Regions from separate parts of the Streptomyces sp. RG80 genome, predicted to be linked through region 2. Evidence: riboswitches for the same ligand, from Rfam matches in the RefSeq annotation. Region 2 holds a riboswitch; the other holds the start of a gene.

Region 1 (7,606 bases), on a different contig from region 2:
GGCCCTCCTCGGCCGGGGTCTTCGCGCAGATCGCCGTGAAGGACGCCGTACCGCGGGGCTTCGTCGCGTCCGAGGAGTCCTCGCTGACGGCGAACCGGAAGCCTTGGACGTCGCCGTCGGAGGGGACGACGGTGGCGGGGCCCTGGGTGGCGTACGTCCAGGTGTCGCCGGTGCGGTCCCAGAAGGACCAGTAGCGGTAGCCGGCGGCCTGGGCGCCCTGGGCGGCGCCGGTCAGGAGGACCAGCGCGGCCAGGAGCGGTGCGAGGACTCGGCGGATCACGGCTGCCGCTTCTTGTTGCGGCCGCTGATCAGGAAGCCGACGCCGATGCCGGCCACGAGTCCGACGCCGACGATCCACCAGACGCTGACGCCCTCGTCGTCCTTCTCCGCCGCCGCCTCGTCGTCCGCCTCCGGGGCCCGGCTCTCGTTCGCGGTTGGCACCTGCTCCGGCTTCGGGCCGGTGGCGTTCAGGAGGGCCACGAGGTCCTGGCCGCCGAAGTCGCGCGGGTTCAGACCGGCGGCCTGGGCGGCGAGGACGAGCTGCGCGTAGGCGGCCGGACCGCTCTGCTCGGCCCACTTCAGGGCGTTGGCCGCCAGCCAGCGGCCGGACGCGGTGGCCTCGGTGTGGAAGTCGGTGGCCGCGAGGGCGACGACCGCGTCCGCGGTGTTGCCGTAGTCGGGCTGGTCCTCGGATCCGGGCATGGCCGACGTGAGGTGCTTGTCCTTCGCCATGGTCCTGGCGAGGTAGGAGGCGCCGTTGTGCGCGGCCTGCTCGGCGTCGCCGGGCTTCTCGCAGGAGGCCGCGGCCTTGTCGTCGTCGGCGTGGACGTTCGTCTGCTGCTCGCCGAGCGCGCCGAGCACCGCGGCCGCCGTCGCGTCGGCGTTGGCGGCGAGCCCGCCCTTCTTGTCGGGCTGGAAGGCGAAGGCGCCCGCGCCGTCCCCGGTACAGGGGAGCGCGAGCTTCAGCAGGGCGTCGTACGGCGTCCGGCCGTTCTTCTCGACCGCCGTGACCTTCTGACCGGCGGCCGTCAGCGCGCCGATCACCACGGACGTGGAGTTCGCGTCGCTCGGCCCGCCCGGCGTGTAGCCCCAGCCGCCGTCCTTGTTCTGCACGGACTTCAGCCAGGCGATCGCCTTGCCGGACGCGTCCTCGTGGCCGCCGGTCGCCTCGAGGGCCTGGACGGCGGCGGCCGTGTTGTTGGTGTCGACGACGACCTTGGCGTCACAGGGCTTGGTGGTGTCCGCGCGGAAGGCGGGGAAGGCCCCGTTCGCGCACTGCTGGCCGGCCAGCCAGTCCACGGCCTCGTCGGCGGGGACCACGTCCTGCTCCAGCTGCGCGAGCAGCGTCTGCGACTGCCGCCACACCCCGTCGTACGTGGGGTCCCCGCTCCCGTACAACCCCTCCGGGATCACCACCGAAGGCGACGGTGAGGGACTCGCGGCCACGGCCGGCGCGGCCGTGCCGATCACTACGCTGGCGGCCAGGACCGCGGCACTGCGGCGGACGTTCATGATCGGCGGATGCCTCTCCCTGCGGGGGGAGCCGGGCAGCACGGGACGACCCCGGGCGGCTCGGCTCCGTAGACCTCGACGGTGCCGCGCACCGGCCGGTTGCCGATGCGCGTGAGCCGGTCAACGAGTCCGCACGGGGCGATCCGGCTCGCCGGCTCCCGGAGGAGACGGCTCACGGTTGCGGGTCAGCGCCGGAATTGCACCGGCTTCCCCCCGTACGGGTGTGATGACGACCCGGCCACTGTACCGGGCCGTAGCGGAGCGGCTGAGGGCCGCCTGTGAGCGGCGGTAGTTTCGGGCACATGGAGATCACGGGGAGACTCATCGGCTCGGGGCGGGCGTCCGACGTGTACGAGATCGACGAGGCGTGGGTGCTGCGGCGGGCCCGGGACGGGTACGGGGACGCGCTCGCCGAGGCGGCCGTCATGGAGCGGGTGCGCGGGCACGGGTATCCGGTGCCGCGGGTGCGGATCGCGGACTCCACGCGGACCGAGCTGGTGATGGAACGGCTGCACGGGCCGACGATGCTGGCGGCGTTCGGTGCCGGACGGATCGGCGCGCGGGAGGCGGGTGAGGTGGTCGCCGGGCTGCTGCGGCGGCTGCACGCGGTGCCGGGCCGAGTGGTGCACCTGGACCTGCATCCGGACAACGTGATGCTGACCCCCGACGGCCCCTACGTCATCGACTGGGCCAACGCCGAGGAGGGCGACCCGGGTCTCGACTGGGGCATGTCGGCCGTGATCCTCGCCCAGGTCGCCGTCGGCGACGAACCGATCGCCGAACCGGCCAGGGCGATGCTGACCGGGCTGCTCGCGGACGCCTCCCCCATGACGGAGGAGGGCCTGTCGGAGGCACGGCGACGACGGGCGGCGAACCCGACGATGAGCCGGCGCGAGACCGAACTCCTGGGACAGGCCGAGGAGTTGATCCGCTCCCTGCTGTGACCCGAGCGGGCCGTGTGGTGCCTTGACTACGCGCTCGCCCCGGACGCCTGCGGTGTGGGCCCACCGAACGGCAGATGCAGGACCCGCGACGCCAGCAGCCAGGTCCCGTCGGCCGATCTGCGGAAGGCGTCCTCGTAGTGCCCGACCTGGACGGGCGGGCCCGAGGGGATCGGGGTCGGGCCGCCGTCGTGGCCGTCGACGCGGTACGTCGTGAAGTACGAGGTCGCGGTCGCCGTGTCCGAAGTCGCCACGGTGACCAGGATGTTCGTCATCACCCGCCGCGAGAGCCGGTCCTCGGGACGCGAGCCGAAGTACTCCCGCAGCGCCGCCCGCCCCGCGAACCGCCGCCCGTCCACCGGCCACTCCCAGCTGCCGTCCGCGGTGAACAGCTCGGCGACGGAGCCGGGTTCGCCGAGGTCGAGCCGGCGGACGAAGTCGACGATGAGACGCTCGCAGGCGCGCTCGGCGAGGAGTCGCTCGATGGGGTCCATGATCCTGTGTAGCAGCCATGGGACGGCCGGGGCGACCGATTACACGGCTGGACCGCCACACGGCTGGACATCTACACCGCTGGACCGCCGGACCGCTACACCGCCACGTACGTCACCGGCTCGCTCCCCGCCACCGCCTCCGCCCGCCCCAGCTTGACCAGCCGCCGCAGATGGGCCTCGGCCTCCGAGACGGCGATGTTCCTTGACCCGTAAGGGATTTGGTCCCAGGGCCGGTTCCACTCCATGCGCTCGGCGAGCTGCCACGGGGTCAGCGGCGACGCGAGCAGGCCCAGCAGGTCCGTCAGCCGCTCCTCGTGATGTGCGAGCAACTCCCTCACCCGGGCGGCCGCGTCGGTGAAGGTGTGCTGATGGGCCGGGAGGATCTCCGCGGGGGCGAGACGGCCGACGCGTTCGAGGGAGTCGAGGTAGTCGCCGAGCGGGTCGGTGACGGTGGCGTCGTCGGGGTCCTCGTAGAGGCCGATGTGCGGGGTGATCTCGGGGAGCACGTGGTCCCCGGAGAACAGGCGCCCGTGGCCCGGGAGTCGGGCCGGGTGTTCCTCCTCCAGGTGCAGGCAGACATGGCCCGGGGTGTGGCCCGGCGTCCAGATCGCGCGCAGGCGGCGGCCGGGGAGGTCGAGGAGTTCGCCGGGGACGATCTCGCGGTCGGGGAGTGCGGGGGAGAAGCCGGGGAGCCGGCGGGGGCGGGCGCCGCGCAGAGGCGCCACATGTTCCTCGGGGGCGCCGGCCGCCGTGAGCTTGGCCGACATGTACGCCAGCCAGCGGGAGGAGTCGGTGTCGCGGGTCCGGGCGACGATCGCCGAGTCCGCCGCGTGCATCGCGATCCAGGCGCCGGAGGCCTCACGTACCTTGCCCGACAGGCCGTGGTGGTCCGGGTGGTGATGGGTGATCACCACCCCGTGGATCTCACCGACCGCCGTCCCGAGCGCGGCCAGCCCCGCGGTGAGGGTGTCCCAGGACTCGGGGTCGTCCCAGCCCGTGTCGATCAGCACCGGACCGCGGTCGGTGTCGACGACGTACACGAGGGTGAAGCCGAGGGGGTTGTCGGGGATGGGGACCCGGAGGGAGCGGACGCCGCCTCCGTGGTCGCCGACCGCCGGTTCGGGCTGTGGCACGGACTGCGTCATGGGCTCCCCCGTCTCCGCGTTCCGGCCACTATAACTAGAACGGGTTTCGATGGGAGCCCAAGTCACCCTTCCGGTCCGTTCCCCGCTGTGGACTCCTCCGAAAGGAGCTGGTATCAGTTCCGTTATCTGATGAACCGTCAGAGCCAGCTCCCGGGGAGGCACTCGCCATGACCGAGCTCGTGGAACACGGACAGCTGTTCATCGGCGGGGAGTTGACCGACCCCCTGGGCAAGGACGTCATCGAGGTGATCTCCCCGCACACCGAGGAGGTCATCGGACGGGTCCCGCACGCCTCCCGGGAGGACGTGGACCGGGCGGTCGCGGCGGCGCGCAGGGCGTTCGAGGAAGGGCCCTGGCCACGGATGACGCTCGACGAGCGCATCGAGGTCGTCTCCCGCATCAAGGACGGGATCCTCACCCGGCACGAGGAGTTGGCCCGCGTCATCTCCTCCGAGAACGGCTCCCCGTACTCCTGGAGCGTCCTCGCGCAGGCGCTCGGCGCGATGATGGTGTGGGACGCGGCGATCACGGTCGCACGGAACTTCACCTACGAGGAGCAGCGCGACGGCGTCCTCGGCAAGATCCTCGTCCGGCGCGAACCGGTCGGCGTCGTGGCCGCCGTGGCCCCGTGGAACGTCCCGCAGTTCGTGGCCGCCGCCAAGCTCGCGCCCGCGCTGCTCACCGGCTGCACGGTGGTGCTGAAGCCGTCACCGGAGTCGCCGCTGGACGCGTATCTGCTGGCCGAGATCACACGCGAGGCCGGGCTGCCGGAGGGCGTGCTGTCGATCCTCCCCGCCGACCGCGAGGTCAGCGAGTACCTGGTCGGGCACCCGGGCGTGGACAAGGTCTCCTTCACCGGGTCGGTCGCGGCGGGCAAGCGTGTGATGGAGGTGGCGTCGAGGAACCTCACGCGCGTCACCCTCGAACTGGGCGGCAAGTCGGCGGCGGTCGTCCTGCCGGACGCGGACATCGAGACCTCCGTCCCCGGGATCGTCTCGGCGGCCTGGATGAACAACGGCCAGGCGTGCGTGGCCCAGACCCGTATCCTCCTGCCGCGCTCCCGCTACGACGAGTTCGCGGACGCCTTCGCGGCGGCGGCGAGCGCGCTGGTGGTCGGCGACCCGCTGGACCCGGCGACCCAGGTGGGCCCCCTGGTCGCACAGCGCCAGCAGCGCAGGAACCTGGACTACATCCGCATCGGCCAGGAGGAAGGCGCGAAGATCCTCACCGGCGGCGGCCGCCCGCCGGGCCTGGACCGGGGCTGGTACGTGGAGCCCACCCTCTTCGGCGACGTCGACAACTCCATGCGGATCGCGCGGGAGGAGATCTTCGGCCCCGTGATCTGTCTCCTTCCCTACGGCGACGAGTCCGAGGCCCTGAAGATCGCCAACGACTCGGACTACGGCCTTTCCGGCAGCGTCTGGACGGCCGACGTGGCCCACGGCATCGAGGTGGCACGCCAGGTCCGCACCGGCACCTACTCCGTCAACACCTTCAGCCTCGACATGCTGGGCCCGTTCGGCGGCTACAAGAACTCGGGCCTGGGCCGGGAGTTCGGCCCGGAAGGCTTCGGCGAGTACCTCGAACACAAGATGATCCACCTCCCGGCCGGCTGGGAGGGCTGACGGGTCATGGGCGACCGCTGGCAGGTCGAGGTCGACCGCTCCGTCTGCATCGGCTCGGCCCAGTGCGTCCACCACGCCCCCGACGGCTTCCACCTCGACACCGCCCGCCAGTCCCACCCCGCCGAACCGGAGACCGACGCCAACGAGAAGATCCTCGCGGCGGCGGAGAGCTGCCCGGTGGAGGCGATCATGATCACGCTGCTGGGGAGCGGGGAGCCGGTGTTCCCGCCGGAGGAGTAGCTCACGTGTGCGAAACTCCCACCGTCTGTGAGTGATCTGTGAGGCGGGGGAGCGATGCGACGGGCGGGGAGCGCCGTGGCCATGGCCGGGGTGGCAGTCATGGCCTTGGCGGGATGCGGCGGTGACGGTGACGGGGGCGGCGACGGTGCGCCCGCGGCGGGCGCGGACCGTCGGGTGGTGACCACCGATGCCGTACGGGCGGACCTCCGGGCCGCCCTGAAGGCGGGCGGATTCGGACAGCCGTCGTTCGTCGACGAACAGTCCGCGGCGATGAAGCGGCGCCCCTGTCAGGTCATGGGGCAGCTGCGCATGCCCACGCCGGATCGGAAGGCCACCGAGCGGGCCGTCGCCGAGCTGGTCGAGCGCGGCTGGCGGAAGACCGAACCGATGGAGTACGGGGACGGCGTCGGCTGGGCGCTGAACCGCGGGGGCTGGGAACTGAGCTTCCTGGCCGGCGTGGCGTCCGAGGAGGGCGTGGGCGCCGCGGTCCCAGCCGGGGGACAGGGCCAGGCCGAGGTGTTCAAGGGGTTGTCGTTCTATGGGTACGGCCAGAAGTGCGGGCAGGCCGGAGCTACCGCGTCTCCCTGACCTCGGTCAGGTCGATCAGCCGGCACACCGTCTCGATGTCGATCTTGACCTGGGCGATGGAGGCGCGGCCCGACAGCCAGGTGATCAGCGCCGAGTGCCAGGTGTGCTCGATGACCCGGACGGCGGAGAGCTGGTCCGGGGTGGGGTTCTCCAGGCCCATCGCGTCCAGGATGATCACCGTGGTCTGCCGGGAGACCTGGTCGACCTCGGGGGAGACGCTGCGGTCGGCGAAGGTCAGGGCGCGCACCATCGCGTCCGCCAGATGCGGCTCCCGCTGCAGCGCCCTGAACGCCCGCATCAGCGTCTCCGCCACCCGCTCCGCCGCCGACTCGCCCTGCGGCGGCTTCTTGCGCAGCGTGCCGTGCATGTGCTCCAGCTGGTCCTGCATGGTGGCGACCAGCAGATGCACCTTGGACGGGAAGTAGCGGTACAGCGTGCCCAGCGCCACCTGCGAGGACTCCGCGACCTCGCGCATCTGCACCGCGTCGAAACCGCCCCGGCTGGCCAGCTGCGCGCTCGCGTGCAGGATGCGGCGACGACGGGCCTCCTGCCGCTCCGTGAGAGGCGGGGAGGCGGGGCGCTGGGTGCTGACTTCGGCAGGCATGGGTCCCGTCCGTGACAGTCGGTGAGGGCGAGTGATCACACAGCATGGCAGGGGTGCCGGTGGTGGCGTGAATCACCTGATCCACTGCTCACACCGCCCCTACCTGCCGGTAGATTCAGAGCCTCTTGAACGATCAAGTCTGAAACTTGTTCTAGATTAGCGTCCCGGCGTAATCTCGCGGGAAACAGCAGGGAGAAGGGGGCCCGGAGTGACCGCTGAGGCCAGTCGGACGGGGTCCCAGGAGGACCCGGCCGCGGACGGCGAGCGACCGCTCAACATCGCACTCCTCACCTACAAGGGAAACCCGTTCTGCGGCGGCCAGGGCGTCTACGTCCGCCACCTCTCCCGCGAGCTGGCCCGCCTCGGCCACCGCGTCGAGGTCATCGGCTCCCAGCCCTACCCGGTCCTCGACGAGGGCGACGACATCGACGGCCGGCTCAGCCTCACCGAGCTGCCG
Region 2 (7,606 bases):
CGTGGCGGTCGTGGTCACCGCCCAGACCGGTCTGCACTCGGCCTTCTCCCTCGCCCAGTCGACCACCGCGGACGCCGGACCCGGGCCCATGGGACACGACATGGGGTCCGGACACATGGGCTCCGGGCACATGGGCTCCACGCACATGAGCTCTGGACCCATGGGCTCCATGCACATGCACTCCATGGGGGCCACGGATTCCATGGACCCCATGGACATGGCGCCCATGGATCACGCGGGCCACCTCCTGACCGGCTCGTCGTCCTTCGGCATGCTCGCCGCCCACCTGCTGGCCGGGCTGCTGTGCGGGCTGTGGCTGGCGTACGGCGAGAAGGCCGCGTTCCGCATCCTGCGGGCGGTGGCCGGACGCCTGGTGGCACCGCTGCGCCTGCTGCTCGCCGCGGTGCACCTCACCCCCGAGCGTCCCCGCGTCCGCGCGCACCGGCCCTCCTCGGACCGGGTGCCGCGCCTGCTCCTCGTCCATGCGATCACTTCTCGGGGTCCGCCCGCGGGGACCGCTGTCGCCTGACGACAGCCGGTTCCCCGAGGCCGCCCAGGAGGCGCCTCGGGTCTTGGCCGTACGCCCCACCGGGTGCCGTACGGCCGTCTCCCCGCACCGGACCGCCCGCACTGTCACGCGCACCGGTCCGGATCATGGATGACCGAGAAGGACACCAAGTGATCACTTCTGCCTTGTCCGCCGCGCGCCCACCCGAGGACGCGGCGATGTCGCCGGATGTGTCGATGTCGCCGGATGTGTCGATGTCGCCCGACGAGTCGATCACCGCGTGGGCGCTCGCCGCCCGCGGCGGTGACGTGAACGCGGTCGAGCACTTCGTCCGCGCCCTGCACCTCGACGTGAAGCGCTATGTCGCCCATCTCTGCGGCGACCCCCAGGCCGCCGACGACCTGGCGCAGGACACGTTCCTGCGCGCGCTCGGCAGTCTGCACCGGTTCGAGGGGCGCTCCTCGGCCCGCGCCTGGCTGCTGGCCATCGCGCGCCGCGCGGTGATCGACAGCTACCGGCATGCCGCCGCGCGGCCGCGTCTGTCCGACACACCGGACTGGCAACTGGCCGTCGAGCACGCGCAGCCGCGCTACCTGCCCGGCTTCGACGACGGCATCGCCCTGCTGGATCTCCTGGAGTCGCTGCCGGACGAGCGCCGCGAGGCGTTCGTCCTCACCCAACTGCTCGGCCTGCCCTACGCGGAGGCCGCCGAGGCCGGCAACTGCCCGGTCGGCACGGTCCGTTCCCGCGTGGCCCGCGCCCGGGAGTCGCTGCTGGACCTGCTGGACGACGAGGGCACCGCCCCCGCCCGCAGGGCGGTGGCGAAGGAGGGACCTGTCCTCCAGGCGGCCTGAACCCGGCGTGTCCGCCCGCCGTCACCGGGACGCGGAGTCGTGGACCATCGCGGAGAGTTCGTCCGCGGTGCGCGGCCCCGGGGCGTCGTCGGCCAGCAGCCCCTGCTCCCTGAGCAGTCGGGCGGCCGCGACGCCCCAGGGCAGCCGCAGCCCCGCCTGCCCGAGCAGCTCCGTGCGGGCCAGCATCGCGGCGGCGGGGCCGGTGTGCGCGCCGGAGGGGGTGAGCAGGGCCGCGTCGTCGGCCCAGCGCAGGGCGAGGTCGACGTCGTGGGTGGCCATCACCACCGTGGTGCCCGAGGCGCGCAGCCCGTCGAGGGTGGTGAGCAGCCGCTCCTGGCCGTCGGGGTCGAGGCCGGCGGTCGGCTCATCGAGGATCAGGACACGCGGCCGCATCGCCACGGCACCCGCGATCGCGGTCCGTTTGCGCTGGCCGTACGAGAGGAGATGGGTGGGCCGGTCGGCGAGCGCGGTGATGTCCAGGGCGGCCAGCGCCTGCGCCACCCGGGCCCGTACGTCCGGGTCGGGCAGACCGAGGTTGAGCGGTCCGAAGGACACGTCCTGGGCGACGGACGCGGCGAACAGCTGGTCGTCCGGGTCCTGCACCACCAGCTGTACGGTCGTCCGCAGCCGGGTCAGCCCCTTGCGGTCGTAGGACACCGGCCGCCCCTCGACCGCCAACTCGCCGGTGCGCGGCCGCAGTCCGCCGCTGAGCAGGCGCATCAGCGTGGTCTTGCCGCTGCCGTTGCGGCCCAGCAGCGCGAGCGCCCGCCCCTCGCGCACCTCGAAGTCGAGGCCGTCGAGCACGGTCGGGCCGTCCTCGTACGCGAAGGACGCGCCCCGCAGGGCGACCAGCACGGGCTCGCTCATGACAGCGGCCTTTCCAGGACGAGGGTGAGGGCGGCCACCGTCGCGAGCAGCGCGACACTGGCGGCCGTGAAGCGGACGGAGACGCGGGCCTCGGGCACCAGCACCCGCAGGGTGCCGTCGTAGCCGCGCCCGGCGAGCCCGTCCTGGAGCCGCGCCGCCCGGCTGAAGGCCCGTACGAAAGCGGTGGCGCCGAGCCCAGCCAGCGACCGCCACTCCGCGGCCCGGCTGGTGTGCCCGAGCCGGGCCGCCTGGGCCTCGCGGATCCGGCGCACGGAGTCCAGGAGCAGGAAGCTCATGCGGTACGTCACCAGCGCGACGTCCACGACGGGTGCGGGCACGCCCGCCTTCACCAGTCGGGGCAGCAGGTCGGACATGGGGGTGGTGAAGGCGAACAGGAGCACCCCCAGCGAGGCGGCCGACGTACGCAGCAACAGCTCCCCGGCGCGCACCCAGCCGCCGTCGGCCGGGGCGACGACGCCGTCGGGGCCGCCGACCTGGACGAGCAGGGTGAGGGCCCCGGTCACACAGAAGCCCAGCGGCACCCGGTAGGCGCGCCACAGCCGCCGGGCGGGCACGCCGGCCGGGCCCAGGAGGACGACGAGGGCCGTGGCCAGCACCAGGGCGGCGCCGGGCCAGGGCGGCAGCGAGATGGCGAGGATCGTCAGGCCGAGCCCCAGCACGGCCTTGTCGACGGGGTGGCGGTGGCGCCAGCGGCTGCTGTGCGCGGCCGCGTCGATCGGCAGCACGCGGGGTCAGGTCCGTTCGGCGGCGGACTGGGCGGCGGACCCGTCGGGGGCCTCGGCGGGGGAGTCGCCCAGGGTCTTTCGGGTGTCCGTGTCCCGTCGGGCCAGCGCCCGCTCCTCGCCCTGCCGGCGGCCCCGGTGCAGCCCGAAGTAGTAGGCGAGGACGCCCGCGCCGAGCGCCGCCTGGAGGGCGAACAGGGCCGACTCGATCTCGCCGGACGGCGGTTCGTACAAGGGCGAGAACCAGGGCTCGTAGTCCGGCTCGATCTCGGTGATCGCGGTCTCGGCCTCGGCGTCGGCGCCCGTGAAGGGCTCCTCCTTGTGGTCGCCGAGCCCGAGGGCCAGCGGCAGCACGGCGAGTGCCGCCACGACGAGCAGCAGCAGGGCGTTGATCTTCGCGTTACGGCTCATCGGGCCACCGCCTCGGTCTCGGTCTCGGCCTCGGTCTTGTTCTGCCGGGTCAACAGCACTCCGAGCCGCGTCAGTTCGCCCTTGCTCGACTGGACCAGCAGACGCATCACGAACACCGTCAGGAGCCCCTCGCTCACCGCGAGCGGGATCTGGGTGACGGCGAAGATGGAGCCGAACTTGCCGAGCGCGCCCAGGAATCCGCTGCCGGGGTCCGGGAAGGCGAGCGCCAACTGCACGCTGGTGACGCAGTAGGTGGAGAGGTCCGCGAAGAACGCGCCGAAGAACACCGCCACCATCAGCGGCACGTCGAAGCGCCGTAGCAGTCGGTAGACGGCGTATCCCGTCCAGGGCCCGACGATCGCCATCGAGAACACGTTGGCGCCCAGCGTGGTCAGACCTCCGTGGGCGAGCAGCAGGGCCTGGAAGAGCAGGGTGATGGTGCCCAGTACGGCCATGATCGGCGGCCGGAACAGGATGGCGCCGAGGCCCGTGCCGGTGGGGTGGGAGCAACTGCCCGTCACCGAGGGCAGCTTCAGCGCGGACAGGACGAACGTGAAGGCGCCGGAGGCGCCGAGGAGCAGGGTGCTCTCCGGGTGCTCCCGGACTTCACGGGTGAGCGAGCGCACTCCGTGGACGACGAATGGCGCGGACGCGACGCCCCAGGCGACGGCGTGCGCCGGAGGAAGGAAACCCTCGGCTATGTGCATGGCTCAGCAGACCCTCTCCAGCACCTCGTGGATGGTTGACGCGCCTTGGCCGGTCTCCTGGCTCACGGGTCCCACCGCCCGTGCTCCGCCTTCCCGGGTCCCGAAGGACCCAGTGGCTGCTCGTAAGAGCCGGAGCCGGACTTCCCGATCACAGTGGCGAGGGCCGCACCGGCATCACACCGGATTTCCCGTTCACCAAGGCCTGGCGAGAGTAGTGCGCTGGTAAAGGCGCTGGCAAGCGGCAGCAGGGGGCGCGTGAGCGGCGCCCGGCGGCTCGCGCCGGGCGCACACCGGGACGGGGCCGAGTGCGCCGAGTGACTCCCGCAACCGCCCTTCGAGCGGCCCCGAGCCGCTCTCAGCCGGTGAACACCGTGCCGAGCAGGAGCACATGGGCCGTGGTGCCGCCGAGGATGCTCAACAGGGCGTTGCGACGCCACAGATGCAGGGCGACGGTGACGGCCAGGGCGGTCAGCGGGGCGAGGGCGCGCGGGTGGGGGAGGGGGAGGTCGCGCAGGCAGTAGAAGAGGAGGATCAGCATGACGCCGGCGGGCATCCGGGTGCTGAGGTACCGCACGGTCGCGCTCTCGCGCAGCGGCGTGAGGGCGGCGAAGGGCAGGGCGCGCAGGGCCCAGGTCACGGCGGCGGCCACGAGGACGGCGGCGACGGCGTAGGGCGTGTCAGGCATGGCTCGGCTTCCGGCGGGTCGTGAGGTGGCGGGCCAGCAGGGCGGTGGTGAACAGGGCGAAGGCGGCTGGGAGCAGTTCGCCGGGGCAGAGGAACCGCGCGGTCAGGGCGCTGAGCAGGGCCAGCACGGGAGTGGGCAGATCGCCACGCACGTCCCTGAGGGCTTCTAGGGCGAGGACGGCGAACAGCGCGGTCAGGGCGAAGTCCAGGCCGTCGACGCCGGGTACGAGGGAGCCGAGCAGGGCGCCGGCGGTCGCACTGCCCGCCCAGTACAGGTGCAGGAAGAGCTGGAGCCACAGGATGCGGCGGCCGGACCAGGCGCGGGCCTGCTCGCCGGTGGCCAGCGCGTACGCCTCGTCGCACATCGCGAAGGTGCTGTACGCCCTGCCGAGGCGGCCGGGCACGCGGTGCAGCGGGAACGACAGCCCGTAGAAGACGTGCCGGACGTTGACCATGAACGCCGACAGCGCGACGGACGCGAGCGGCGCGGTGGCGGTGACCAGGCCGATGAGCAGGAACTCGAACGATCCGCCGAAGATCAGCGCCGCCGCCAGCCCTGCCCACCACCAGGGCAGCCCCGACTGCGTCACCAGCGCCCCGTAGGCGAGCCCGAGCGGGACGAACCCCAGGCCCACACCGAGGGAGTCCCCGAAAGCCGCGCGCGCCTCGGAGGGCTTGACGGCGGGAGTTAGGTGCATAGGCGTAATTTTAGGAAAGAGCGTGCCTTATATGGTTGCCGATTACCGCTGTACGATCGCTCGGTGAGCAATGAAGTAAGCCTCGATGCCATTGATCGCGACATTCTGTTTCATCTGCGCCAGGACGGTCGGCTCACCAACGTCGAGCTGGCCAAGCGGGTCGGCCTGACCCCGCCGCCCTGTCTGCGCCGGGTCAAGCGGCTGGAGGAGGCCGGGGTCATCGCCGGATACCGGGCCGTGGTCGACCCCGCGGCGCTGGGGCGCGGCCTCGAGGTGCTGATCGACGTCGAGATCCATGCCCAGGACCGCGGGACCGTCGAGGAGTTCGAGGAGACCGTCGCCTCCTACGAGGAGGTCGTGGAGTTCCGCCGGATGTACGGGCGCCCGGACTATTTCCTGCGCGTCGCGGTCGCGGACCACGCCGCCTACGAGGCCTTCCTCATGGGCAGGCTCAGCGGGCTGCCCGCCGTCTCGCGTCTGGAGTCCCACCTGACCATGAAGGAGATCAAGACCCACTTGCATCGAACTTAGGCACGCCTTACCGTTTCCCTTTGCACCACTCTGGGCTCGGCCGGTACACCGGCCCGCCCGCGGCGAGCGCTCCACCGACGCAGCCTGGCCGTCCTTCCCCAGTGCCCCACGGGCCTGGGAGGTACCCCCAGCCGAAACCCGCTGCTCACAGGACCGCCACTTGAACTCCAGCACCCTCGGTCTCCACGACCCTGCCCGCGACCACAGTGACTGCGGCGTCGGCTTCCTCACCCGGCTCGACGGAACCCCGAGCCACGACGTCATCCTCAAGGGCGACGAAGCGCTGCGCACCATCCCGCACCGCGGCGGCAAGTCCGCCGAGGGCGTCGGGGACGGCGCCGGCGTGAGCGTCGACCTGTCGGTGGAGTTCTTCGGCGCGCTCACCGGCCGGGCGCTGCGCGCCGGGCACTTCGGTGTCGCCAACTGCTTCGTGCCCACCGACGCCGGGCGCCGCGCGGGCGCGCGCGAACTCGTCGGGCGCAGCATCGCCGAGCAGGGCTTCGAGATCCTCCTCGTCCGGGACGTACCCGTCGACCACACCGTCGCCTGCCCCGCCGCAGAGCAGTACCAACTGCCCGTCGTGCAGTGGGTGTTCCGCGCCCCCGACGACTGGGAGCGCGCCGCCGTCGACGCGGCCGCCCACCGCGCCCTGCTCGCGGTCGAGGCCGTCGCCTACGCCGACGAGGCGTACGCCGGGCTGTACCCGCTCTCGCTCAGCGCGCGCACCCAGGTCCTCAAGGGGCGCCTCAACTCCGGCGAGGTCATCGGCTACTTCCGCGACCTGGTCGACCCCCGGCACTCGGTCCGCTCGCTGTACTTCCACACCCGGTTCTCCACCAACACCGAGCCGCACCCGACCATGGCCCAGCCGTTCCGGCTCATGGCGCACAACGGCGAGCTCAACACCGACCGCAAGAACCGCCTCTCCGACGAGGCCCTCGCGCGCGCCCGGACCCGGTCCATCGTGCGCCCGCCCGGCCAGTCCGACTCCAGCCGCCTCGACCAGACCCTCCAGAGCCGGGTCTTCGACGACGGCCTGGACCTCGTCGAGGCCGTCGTGTCCCTCATGCCGCCCGCCTGGGAGAACGACCGCACCCTGCCCGACGGCGTCCGCGACATGCTGGAGTACTTCTCCCTGTACGAGGAGAAGAACGACGGCCCCGCGGCCCTCATCTTCAGCGACGGCGACGTCGTCGGCGCCCGCCTGGACCGGCTCGGCCTGCGCCCGCTGCGTACCGTCGAGACCGCCGAGTACCTGATGGTGGCCTCCGAGGCCGGGCAGGTCGCCTTCCCGGACGACGAGGTCGTGCACCGGGGCCGGATCGAGGCCGGCGGCATGCTCGTCGTCGACCACCGCACCGGACGCCGGATGCGCACCCGCGAGGTCCTCGACGCCCTCGCCGCGCGCCGCCCGTACTCCGAACTGCTCACCGCGGCGCGGGTGAACCTCGACGACCTGCCCGCCCCCGACTACTACCGCGGCACCACGACCCTCGGCTACGACGGCGACCTGACCCTCGCCGGCCGGTACGTGGCGTACTCGCTGAACCAGGAGAGCTTCCGGTTCATGCTCGACCCGATGCTCGCCGAGGGGTCGGAGCGG

The links. A riboswitch is a leader RNA that binds a small molecule or an ion and turns the genes downstream of it on or off. The one in region 2 is predicted to bind cobalamin.
Region 1: it holds a riboswitch for cobalamin, as region 2 does, so the genes downstream of both, ABKA17_RS26495 (SCO2321 family membrane protein) here and ABKA17_RS11030 (energy-coupling factor ABC transporter permease) in region 2, are expected to answer to the same signal.

The regions. Positions count from the first base shown of each region.
Region 1 is NZ_JBEAAJ010000007.1:599,542-607,147, forward strand. Features, by position in the region: gene ABKA17_RS26490 (SCO2322 family protein) at 1-280, opposite strand, end outside; gene ABKA17_RS26495 (SCO2321 family membrane protein) at 277-1,512, opposite strand; cobalamin riboswitch at 1,628-1,759, opposite strand; gene ABKA17_RS26500 (phosphotransferase) at 1,815-2,456, shown strand; gene ABKA17_RS26505 (nuclear transport factor 2 family protein) at 2,483-2,947, opposite strand; gene ABKA17_RS26510 (Strvi_7410 family MBL fold metallo-hydrolase) at 3,043-4,092, opposite strand; gene ABKA17_RS26515 (aldehyde dehydrogenase) at 4,260-5,717, shown strand; gene ABKA17_RS26520 (ferredoxin) at 5,724-5,957, shown strand; gene ABKA17_RS26525 (hypothetical protein) at 6,039-6,545, shown strand; gene ABKA17_RS26530 (TetR family transcriptional regulator) at 6,529-7,149, opposite strand; gene ABKA17_RS26535 (glycosyltransferase family 4 protein) at 7,358-7,606, shown strand, end outside.
Region 2 is NZ_JBEAAJ010000003.1:174,025-181,630, forward strand. Features, by position in the region: gene ABKA17_RS11005 (hypothetical protein) at 1-529, shown strand, start outside; gene ABKA17_RS11010 (sigma-70 family RNA polymerase sigma factor) at 727-1,362, shown strand; gene ABKA17_RS11015 (energy-coupling factor ABC transporter ATP-binding protein) at 1,384-2,229, opposite strand; gene cbiQ (cobalt ECF transporter T component CbiQ) at 2,226-2,975, opposite strand; gene ABKA17_RS11025 (energy-coupling factor ABC transporter substrate-binding protein) at 2,982-3,383, opposite strand; gene ABKA17_RS11030 (energy-coupling factor ABC transporter permease) at 3,380-4,090, opposite strand; cobalamin riboswitch at 4,121-4,305, opposite strand; gene ABKA17_RS11035 (branched-chain amino acid transporter permease) at 4,446-4,775, opposite strand; gene ABKA17_RS11040 (AzlC family ABC transporter permease) at 4,768-5,472, opposite strand; gene ABKA17_RS11045 (Lrp/AsnC family transcriptional regulator) at 5,536-6,003, shown strand; gene ABKA17_RS11050 (glutamate synthase-related protein) at 6,164-7,606, shown strand, end outside.